2 linked regions of the Collimonas fungivorans Ter331 genome follow. The protein of the gene in region 1 binds, or shares a complex with, the protein of each later gene. Links are inferred from orthologs where the notes say so. Each region holds a gene or a part of one and is shown on either strand. Other genes may lie near its edges.

Region 1 (4,949 bases):
TGCGCCGATTGTCATTTATACAATTACAACAAACAAGGGCATCTGGAACGAGCCGGATTTGACGCGGGAAATTGCCATATAGACACAAGCCATGGCGGTCGGAATGGTGTCAAATGTAAAAATATATTCAAGGAAGCGGCGCTTAAACCTATAATACCGACCCTCCCGCACAGTCCTCTTTTTGAGCAGCATGGCCATCCGCAAATCCAAGACACCGCAATCACCGACGCAGAGAGCTGACCAGAAACGCGTCGACATCCTGAAATCCGCAGGAAAGTGCTTCCGCAAGGCCGGTTTCCACCAGACCTCGATGCAGGAGATCTGCACCGAAGTCGGCCTCGGCCCGGGCGCGGTGTACCGCTATTTCACCAGCAAGGATGCGATTATTGCGGCCATGGCGGAGGACGAAAGGCGCCAGGCGCGTACTTTGTTATCTGAATTCCACGATACCGACGACCTGCCGCAGGCGCTGTCCGCCATCACCCGCGCCTTCGCCCGCCGCTACGCAGCGATCAGCGACGCCGGCCTGATGACCGAGATTTACGCGGAAGGCTTGCGCAACAAGCGTGTGGGTGCGGTGATCAAGACGGCGGAGACGGAGTGGGTAGACGGCCTGGCCGACATGCTGCGCACCGCCCAGGAACGCGGCCAGATCGACCAGGCCCTGGATGCCCATGCGGCGGCGCTGCTGCTGACCGCCATGTGGGACGGCATCGTGATCCGCCAGGCCTACACGCCGGAACTGCCGGAAGCGATGCTGGGGCTGTTCGACGACATGCTCAAGCGCTGGCTGGCCAACGCCGTCCCGGCCGCCGGCAAACGGAGCAAACCGGCGCCGGCCCCGAAAACCGCGACGCCTGTCGCTGAGCCGCAACTGGATCTCAGCCCGCCCCCGGCACCTGCGCCCGCAGCAGAAAAACCGCTGACCCAGGCCGAAATCGACCTGCGGCAAATGAGCCTGATCTAAGTACGCCGCAACAGCTGCATCGGCCCGAACAGGGCCTGCATGCCGGCGTTGCCGATGAAGCTGAGATTGTATGGGTGCTCGGCGACTGCTTTCGGAAAGCGCGCAGTCACTGGGTAGGCATTCAGCTGCTCGGCGATTTTCCCCCACAACACCAGCGTCGGCAGATCCTCGCCGCGTTTGTCCGCGGCATCGGCCAGCCCCTGCAACACTGCCTGCATGAACGGCTGCCAGGCCTTGGCGTCCTTGACCGGCGGCACGTCCGGACGGAACACCAGCGAAGCGTTCAGCAGCAAAAATCCCCGTTTCACCATGTTGTCCTGCAGGTCGGCCAGCAGCTGGATCGCCTGTGAACCGTCCTTCTGCGCCTGCAACGCCACATCCGACATCGCATCGCCGGTCGTGTTTTCCAGCGCCAGCTGGCCATCGGCGACCAGCAGCATCTTCATGAAATTGCGCAGGGAAGTCGCGCGGTTGACCTGCTTCGACAGCCCCTTCTCCGACCACAGGGAGCCGACCGCGCCGTCCATGAAACAGACGCCGGTGGCGCTGGCCGCGCGCGGATAAGGTCCCTCGCCCACCAGCACATAACGCACCGCTTCCAGCGGCTGGGTGAAGGCGGCAAACATACGGCCCTCGGTAGGCAGGTAATCGGCCGCGGCCAAGTCCTTCAGGTAGGCCGGATTGGCTTGCGCCACCGCGCGCAAGCCGTGCTCCAGGATGGCGAGCCAGGAAGCATGCACGCCGGTCAACGCGGAACGGATTGAAGCAGGAAGAAAATCAGTCATAAATCGTCAAAAACAGGATTGATCAAACACAGGCTGCAAAAAATCCTGCAACTACAAAACGATATTGTCCGCGCCCGGCGCACCGAACAGCTGCTGCTTCAGCACATGCAGCTGGTCGCGCACCTGGGCGGCTTTTTCGAACTCCAGGTTCTTGGCGTGATCGACCATCTGCTTCTCCAGGCGCTTGATCTCCTTGCTCACCTGTTTCTCGCTCATCGCCTCGTACTTGGCCTGGTCCTGCGCCGCATGCAGCACTTCGCGCGCTTCCTGCGGGCTGTAGACGCCGTCGATCAATTCCTTGATCTGCTTGCTGATGCCGACCGGCGTGATGCCGTTGGCGGCATTGAAGGCGATCTGCTTGTTGCGGCGGCGCTCGGTTTCGTCGATGGCGCGGCGCATGGAATCGGTCATGCGGTCCGCATACAGGATCGCGGTGCCGTTCAGGTTACGCGCGGCGCGGCCTATGGTCTGGATCAGGCTGCGCTCGGAACGCAGGAAGCCTTCCTTGTCGGCATCCAGGATCGCCACCAGCGACACTTCAGGAATATCCAGGCCCTCGCGCAGCAGGTTGATGCCAACCAGCACGTCGAACGTGCCCAGGCGCAGGTCGCGGATGATTTCCACGCGCTCGACGGTTTCGATATCGCTGTGCAGGTAGCGCACCTTGATGCCGTTATCGCTCAGGAACTCGGTCAGCTGCTCCGCCATGCGCTTGGTCAGCGTGGTGACCAGCACCCGTTCGTTCTTCTTGATGCGGGCATTGGCTTCGTTCATCAGGTCGTCGACCTGGCTCAAGGCCGGCCGCACTTCGATCGCAGGATCGATCAGGCCGGTCGGCCGCACCACCTGCTCCACCACCTGGTCGGCATGCTGGTTTTCATAATCGGCCGGCGTGGCCGAGACAAAAATCGTCTGCCGCATCTTGCCTTCGAATTCATCGAAACGCAGCGGCCGGTTATCCAGCGCCGACGGCAGCCGGAAACCGTAATCCACCAGGTTGGTCTTGCGCGAGCGGTCGCCGTTGTACATGGCGTTCAGCTGGCCGATCAGCACGTGCGATTCGTCCAGGAACATCAGCGCATCCTGCGGCAGGTAATCGACCAGGGTCGGCGGCGGCTCGCCCGGCAAGGCGCCGCTCAGGTGGCGCGAATAGTTTTCGATGCCCTTGGTGAAACCGATTTCCTGCATCATTTCCAGATCGAAACGGGTGCGCTGCTCAATGCGCTGCTCTTCAATCAGTTTATTTTCCTTACGGAAAAATTCGAGCCGGTCGCGCAGTTCATCCTTGATGGTTTCGATGGCGCGCAGCACGGTGGCGCGCGGCGTTACATAGTGCGAACCGGGATAGACGGTGAAGCGCGGGATCTTTTGCCGCACGCGGCCGGTGAGCGGGTCGAACAGCTGCAAGCTGTCGATTTCATCGTCGAACATCTCGATGCGCAAGGCCAGCTCGGCATGCTCGGCCGGAAAGACGTCGATGGTGTCGCCGCGCACGCGGAAGGTGCCGCGGCCGAAATCGATCTCGTTGCGCGTGTATTGCATCTGGATCAGGCGCGCGATGACGTCGCGCTGGCTGACCTTGTCCTTGGCGCGCAAGGTCAGGATCATCTGGTGGTATTCGTTGGGATTACCGATACCGTAGATCGCCGACACCGTTGCCACAATGACCACATCGCGCCGTTCCATCAGCGATTTGGTGCAGGACAGGCGCATCTGTTCTATGTGCTCATTGATCGAGGAATCTTTCTCGATGAACAAGTCGCGCTGCGGCACATAGGCTTCCGGCTGGTAATAATCGTAGTAGCTGACGAAATACTCGACGGCGTTGTGCGGGAAAAACTCGCGGAACTCGCTGTACAGCTGGGCCGCCAGCGTCTTATTGGGAGCGAAGACGATCGCCGGCCGCCCCATGCGGGCGATCACGTTGGCCATCGTATAGGTCTTGCCGGAGCCGGTCACCCCCAGCAAGGTCTGGTAGAACAGGCCGTCTTGCAGGCCCTCGGCGAGCTTGTCGATGGCCTCAGGCTGGTCGCCGGCCGGCTGGAACGGCTGGAACAGCTTGTACGGCGAATTCGGAAAAGTGACGATTTTGGACTCGTCGACAGTGCTCTGAACCTGTGATATGTCAGCCATGGGCTTCGACCTTTGGTAAAATAGACGGTAGTAAATCCGCGCCGATCAGCGATTTGTCTCGTGACCCGGCACAGCATTCAACCCGGCCGCAAAATCTCTTTTGCAGCCAACTTTTTATGTTATCACGATGAACGCACCTCTTTCAGCCTCCCTCTTTACCGCCATCGAAATGGCGCCACGCGATCCTATCCTCGGCATCACCGAGGGTTTCAATGCGGACCAGAATCCAGGCAAGACCAACCTCGGCGTCGGCGTCTATTACGATGACAACGGCAAGGTGCCGCTGCTGGAATGCGTGCAAAAGGCGGAAGCGCTGCTGATCGAAAAACTGGCGCCGCGCACCTACCTGCCGATCGAAGGCCTGGCGGCTTACGACAAGGCTGTGCAAGAACTGGTATTTGGGGCCGACAGCGCCGTAGTTCAAGAGAAGCGCGCGATCACCGTGCAAGCCATCGGCGGCACCGGCGCGCTGAAACTGGGCGCCGATTTCCTCAAGCGCTTCAGCGCCGACAACACGCAAGTCTGGATCAGCGATCCAAGCTGGGAAAACCACCGCGCGCTGTTCGAATCGGCCGGCTTCACCGTCAACAATTATCCTTACTATGACCCGGCCACCCGCGGCGTCAACTTCAGCGGCATGCTGGATGCGCTGAAATCGATGCCGAGCGGTTCGGTCGTCCTGCTGCACGCCTGCTGCCACAACCCGACCGGCGCCGACCTCAGCGATGCCGAATGGACCCAGGTCATCGACGTCGTCACCCAGCGCGGCCTGGTGCCCTTCCTCGACATGGCCTACCAGGGCTTTGGCGACGGCATCGAAGCCGACGGCCAGGTAGTGCGCCGCTTCACCGAAGCAGGCGGCCCGGTGTTCGTATCGAACTCGTTCTCGAAATCGTTCTCGCTGTACGGCGAACGCGTCGGCGCCCTGAGCATCGTCGCCGCCAGCAAGGAAGAAGCCGGCCGCGTGCTGTCGCAACTCAAGCGCGTGGTGCGCACCAACTACTCCAACCCGCCGATCCACGGCGGCCAGGTAGTCGCCACCGCCCTGGCCTCGCCAGAGCTGC
Region 2 (5,035 bases), 2.8 Mb from region 1 along the record:
CCGGTGCACGCCGACCTGTTCCGCAACAACGTGATGTTCGACGGCGAGCGGCTGACAGGATTTTTCGATTTCTATTTCGCCGGCTGCGATACCTGGCTGTTTGACCTGGCGGTCACGGTCAACGACTGGTGCATAGACCTGGCCAGCGGCAAGCTTGACGACAGCCGGACAAGAGCGATGCTCGATGCGTATCATGCGGTGCGGCCGTTCAGCGCCGACGAACAAACTGCCTGGCAAGCGATGCTGCGCGCCGGCGCCTTGCGCTTCTGGCTGTCGCGGCTGTACGATTTTTATTTGCCGCGCGAAGCAGAAATACTGACGCCGCACGACCCCGGCCATTTCGAGCGGATCCTGCGGCAGCGCGTCGCCCATCCGGCGCCAAACCTGTACTGATTAGATAAATAATGGAAAAACTGCCTGCCAAAACCGGATGGATATGGATCAAGGAGGGGTTTGCGCTATTCCGCAAGCAACCGGCCGAGATCTCCACCTTATTCCTGGCGTATATGTTCGCGATGCTGCTGCTGAACGTCGTGCCGCTGCTGGGACGAATATTACCGCTGGTCCTGGTGCCAGTGTTCGCCATGTCCTTTATGCAGGCTTGTGTGAATATCGAGCAGGGCAAACGCGTCTACCCGAATCTGCTGATGGTAGGTTTCCGCTCGCCGGCACTACAGAAATTATTGCTCCTGGGCGTGTTGTATCTGATCGCGGCTGTCATCGCGCTGGCGGCATCATCGTTGATTGACGGCGGCCTGTTCTGGCAAACCGTGACTGGCGAAAGCACGCCTGACCCGAAGGAAATACAGGATTCCAGCATGTCGCTGGCGATGTTGTTTTCCGCCGTGGTCTACCTCCCGGCGGCAATGGCATTCTGGTATGCGGCGCCGCTGATCATGTGGAAAGAAATGGGTGTGCGGAAAGCCGTTTTCTACAGCTTCTTTGCCGTCTCGCGCGAATTGAAAGCATTCGCCGTCTATGGACTGGCGTGGGCCGCCATCGGCGTCGTGCTGCCGGCGATCATCAGCGTATTGATAGCTGTCCTGGTCGGCAGCCAATCGGTCACGCTCATGATCCTGCTGCCGCTATCGATCGCATTGACGGTAGTGATGTACTGCTCTTTTTATCCGACTTATACCCACATCTTCGGCCGGCCTGAGGCTGATTTGCCGCCGCTGCAGGAAACCGGCGCTCAGGAATAAGAACCGGGGGCGGGTCAGAACGTAGGGTGGGCAAGTTTTTTTTGCCCACGCGTTGCCGCCAATACCGCGTGACGATGAATTCGAGGCCACGCGTGGGCACAGGTGCCCACCCTACGCAATCTTCTCCAGCTTCGCCACGCTCAGGTCCAACAGTTTCATGCCATGCCTGCCGAAGTTGATGTGGGCGCGCGCATTGCCGCCGCTGCCTTCGATATTCACGATCACGCCTTCGCCGAACTTCAGGTGCGCCACGTTCTCGCCAATGCGCCAGCCGATATCGCGCCGGCCGAAGTTCTTGGAGATATTGTTGGCAGCTTTCTCAGGCGCCTCGTCCCAGGCCGATTTGGCGTTGGCGAACCAGCTATGCTGCTGCACCTTGGGCGACAGCCACTTCAGCGCATCTTCCGGCAATTCGTCGAAGAAGCGCGAGCGCATGTTGTAGCGGGTCTGGCCATGCAGCATCCGGGTCTGCGAAAAACTCATGTACAGCCGTTTTTTCGCACGCGTGATGGCGACATACATCAGGCGCCGCTCTTCTTCCACGCCGGCGTCCTCTTTCTGCGAATTCTCGTGCGGGAACAATCCCTCTTCCAGGCCGGTAATGAACACCGCGTCGAACTCCAGGCCTTTGGCCGAGTGCACCGTCATCAGCTGCAAGGCTTCCTCGCCAGCCTGAGCCTGGTTATTGCCAGCCTCCAGCGACGCATGCGAAAGGAAGGCCGACAATGGCGACATCACCGCGGACAGCGGCGCATCGGCATCGAACACTTCGATGCCGTCGGCGGTCGTGATGGCCGCTCCTGACACCGCTTGCGCCTTGGGCCCAAGCAAGGCCGGCGCATCGATGCCGAATCCTTCTTCCGAAACAAACAGGGTCGCGGCATTCACCAGCTGCTCCAGATTCTCGATGCGGTCGGCGCCTTCTTTTTCATTCTGGTAGTGCTGCAACAGGCCGCTCAGGTCGAGCACCACCTGCACCATTTCCGGCAACGGCAGATGCTGGGTTTCAAAGCGCCCGCCTTCGATCAGCTTGAGGAAGGAACCGAGCGTGGCGCCAGCCTTGCCGGCTACATACGGCACCGCTGCATACAAGGAGATGCCGTATTGCTTGGCCGCGTCCTGCAGCTGCTCCAGCGAGCGCGCGCCGATGCCGCGCGCCGGGAAATTCACCACGCGCAGAAAGGCCGAATCGTTGTGCGGATTGTCCATCAGCTGCAGGTAGGCAATCGCGTGCTTGACCTCGGCGCGTTCGAAATAGCGCTGGCCGCCGTACACCCGATAAGGGATGCCGGACGCCACCAGGGCATGTTCGATCACGCGCGACTGCGCATTGGAGCGGTACAGCACCGCGATTTCGCTGCGGCTGGCGCCTTCGTTGATCAGGCTCTTGGTTTCTTCGATGATCCACTGCGCTTCCTGCAGGTCGCTGGTGGCTTCGTAGATGCGCACCGGCTCGCCGTGGCCGGCGTCGGTCCGCAGGTTCTTGCCGAGCCGCTTGCTGTTGTTGGCGATCAGGGTATTGGCGCTGTCCAGGATATGGCCGTGGGAACGGTAATTCTGCTCCAGCTTGATCAGGTTCTCGACCCGGAACTCATGCTCGAACGCACTCATGTTGCCGACATTGGCGCCGCGGAAGGCATAGATGCTCTGGTCGTCGTCGCCCACCGCAAACACCGCGCCGCGCTGGCCCGCCATCAGCTTGAGCCATTTGTATTGCAGGTCGTTGGTGTCCTGGAACTCGTCCACCAGGATGTGCTTGAAGCGCGACTGGTAGTGCTCGCGCAGCGGCTGGTTGCGGCTCAGCAGTTCATAGGTGCGCAGCAGCAGCTCGGCGAAATCGACCACGCCTTCGCGCTGGCATTGCTGGTCGTACAGGTCGTACAGCTCGACGAACTTGCGGTTGTAATCGTCGTTGGCTTCGACCTCGTTGGCGCGCAAGCCCTGGTCCTTGGCGCCGTTGATGAAGTACATCAGGTTGCGCGGCGGGTATTTTTCATCGTCGACATTGAGCGATTTCAGCAAACGCTTAATTGCCGACAGCTGGTCCTGCGAATCCAGTATCTGGAAAGTCTGCGGCAAGGCGGCGTCGCGGTAATGGGCGCGCAGCAGGCGATTGCACAGGCCGTGGAAAGTCCCTATCCACATGCCGCGTGTATTGATCGGCAACATCGCCGACAAGCGCGTCATCATTTCCTTCGACGCCTTGTTGGTGAACGTCACCGCCAGCACGCCCGACGGCGATACCTGGCCGGTCTGGATCAGCCAGGCGATGCGGGTGGTCAGCACGCGCGTCTTGCCGGAGCCGGCGCCGGCCAGGATGAGTGCGGATTGCGCCGGCAGGGTGACTGCCGCGAGCTGTTCTGGATTGAGGTTATGAAGAAGATTTTGCATCCCGCCATTATAAGCTGCGCGGGCGGTTGGCCGATGCAACGCTCATGCAACGATCCTGCAACCCTCAGGCAACGGTCGCGGCCGACAGCAGCATGCCGTCATCGCGCCAATGGCAGCCGCCAGCAGCATCGGGGCCAGGAGAGTAAAATACTGCATTGCATCAATCCCCTTCGCAGTCATCCACCCAATCAACCAAGTCGTCGCCCGCCATGTCCGAAGAAGTTAGTCTCGACCGCGCCAGCCAGCCGCTGTCCGGGACCGCCATCACGTTCCACATCGTTTCTACTGCATTTTTTACATTCATTTGCTACCTGGCAATCGGCATACCGCTGGCGGTGCTGCCCGGCTACGTCCATACCGACCTCGGCTACAGCTCGGTGCTGGCCGGCCTGGCGATCAGCATGCAGTACCTGGCGACCTTGCTGAGCCGGCCGTTCGCCGGCCGCATGGCCGATTCGGTCGGCCCCAAGACCGCCGTCCTGCGCGGCCTGGCCGGCTGCAGCGTGAGCGGCGTGTTCCTGCTGGCGGCGGGATTCTTTCCGCACATGCCGGCGCTGAGCCTGGCGATCCTGCTGATCGGCCGGCTGGTGCTTGGCTGCGGCGAAAGCATGGTCGGCACCGGCGCGATTACCTGGGGCATAGGCCGGGTCGGCGCCCAGCACACGGCGCGCATGATTTCCTGGAACGGCATCGCCACTTATGGCGCACTGGCTATCGGTGCGCCGCTGGGCGTGGTGATCCACCATGCCTGGGGTCTGGCGGCGGTAGGCGCCACGGTGACCGTGCTGTCGCTCGGCGGTTTCCTGCTGGCGCGCCTGAAAACGGCGACAGCCGTGGTGCGCGGCGAACACTTGCCGTTCCAGCACGTATTGCGCAAAGTATTTCCACACGGCATGGGCCTGGCCCTGGGCTCGATCGGTTTCGGTTCCATCGCCACTTTCATCACCTTGTTTTATGCCAGCCACCAATGGCCCAACGCGGCATTTTGCCTGACCCTGTTCGGCACCTTCTTTGTCGGCGCGCGCCTGCTGTTCGCCAGCACCATCTTGCGCTTCGGCGGTTTCCGCGTGGCGATCGTCTGTTTCTCGGTAGAGGCGCTCGGCCTGTTGCTGCTGTGGCAGGCCAGTTCGCCTGCGCTGGCGCTGGTCGGCGCCTCGCTCACCGGTTTCGGTTTTGCCCTGATCTTCCCTGCGCTGGGAGTGGAAGCGGTGAACCTGGTGCCGGCCACCAATCGCGGCAGCGCCCTCGGCGCCTATTCGGTATTCCTGGACCTGGCGCTGGGCGTCACCGGCCCGCTGGCGGGATTGATCGTGGGCCAGTTCGGCTATCCGGAAGTGTTCCTGTTCGCCGCCGTGGCGTCGCTGGCTGCGGTAGCGCTGACCGTCAGCATGTATCGCCGCACGCAGCCGGCGTCCAGCGCCGCCGTCCCCGGTTAGGCCGGG

The links. The genes of interacting proteins can lie anywhere in the genome.
Region 2: the proteins of uvrB (region 1) and CFU_RS03740 are in contact, whole or in part, in a crystal structure (PDB 7EGT), measured with the Thermus thermophilus proteins. The link is inferred for Collimonas fungivorans Ter331 from one-to-one orthologs. Residues at the interface, in WP_096411307.1 of Thermus thermophilus: Glu23, Leu25, Arg26, Asp27, Gly28, Glu29, Arg30, Phe31, Arg55, Glu326, Asp327, Phe328, Glu379, Ser382, Gln383, His398, Gly400, Arg401; in WP_096412145.1 of Thermus thermophilus: His654, Arg656, Phe657, Gln666, Asp668, Glu669, Lys680, Arg681, Leu682, Ser683, Lys685, Tyr686, Ala687.

What each region holds. Positions count from the first base shown.
Region 1 is NC_015856.1:3,677,493-3,682,441, forward strand. The notes cover bases 1,345-4,239. They hold uvrB (excinuclease ABC subunit UvrB), read right to left. Parts: upstream 3,886-4,239; coding sequence 1,804-3,885; downstream 1,345-1,803. Other genes in these bases: CFU_RS16160 (uracil-DNA glycosylase), read right to left, coding at 1,345-1,752; CFU_RS16170 (aromatic amino acid transaminase), read left to right, coding at 4,013-4,239. Outside these bases: CFU_RS16155 (TetR/AcrR family transcriptional regulator), read left to right, coding at 191-967; more of CFU_RS16160, read right to left, coding at 964-1,344; more of CFU_RS16170, read left to right, coding at 4,240-4,949. UniProt on the Escherichia coli protein: The UvrABC repair system catalyzes the recognition and processing of DNA lesions. A damage recognition complex composed of 2 UvrA and 2 UvrB subunits scans DNA for abnormalities.
Region 2 is NC_015856.1:846,879-851,913, reverse strand. What follows is about bases 954-3,934. They hold CFU_RS03740 (UvrD-helicase domain-containing protein), read right to left. Parts: upstream 3,594-3,934; coding sequence 1,314-3,593; downstream 954-1,313. Other genes in these bases: CFU_RS03735 (MFS transporter), read left to right, coding at 3,803-3,934; CFU_RS03745 (BPSS1780 family membrane protein), read left to right, coding at 954-1,202. In the rest of the region: CFU_RS03750 (homoserine kinase), read left to right, coding at 1-393; more of CFU_RS03745, read left to right, coding at 405-953; more of CFU_RS03735, read left to right, coding at 3,935-5,029. UniProt on the Escherichia coli protein: A helicase with DNA-dependent ATPase activity. Unwinds DNA duplexes with 3'-5' polarity. Translocates on single-stranded DNA with 3'-5' polarity. Initiates unwinding more efficiently from a nicked substrate than double-stranded DNA.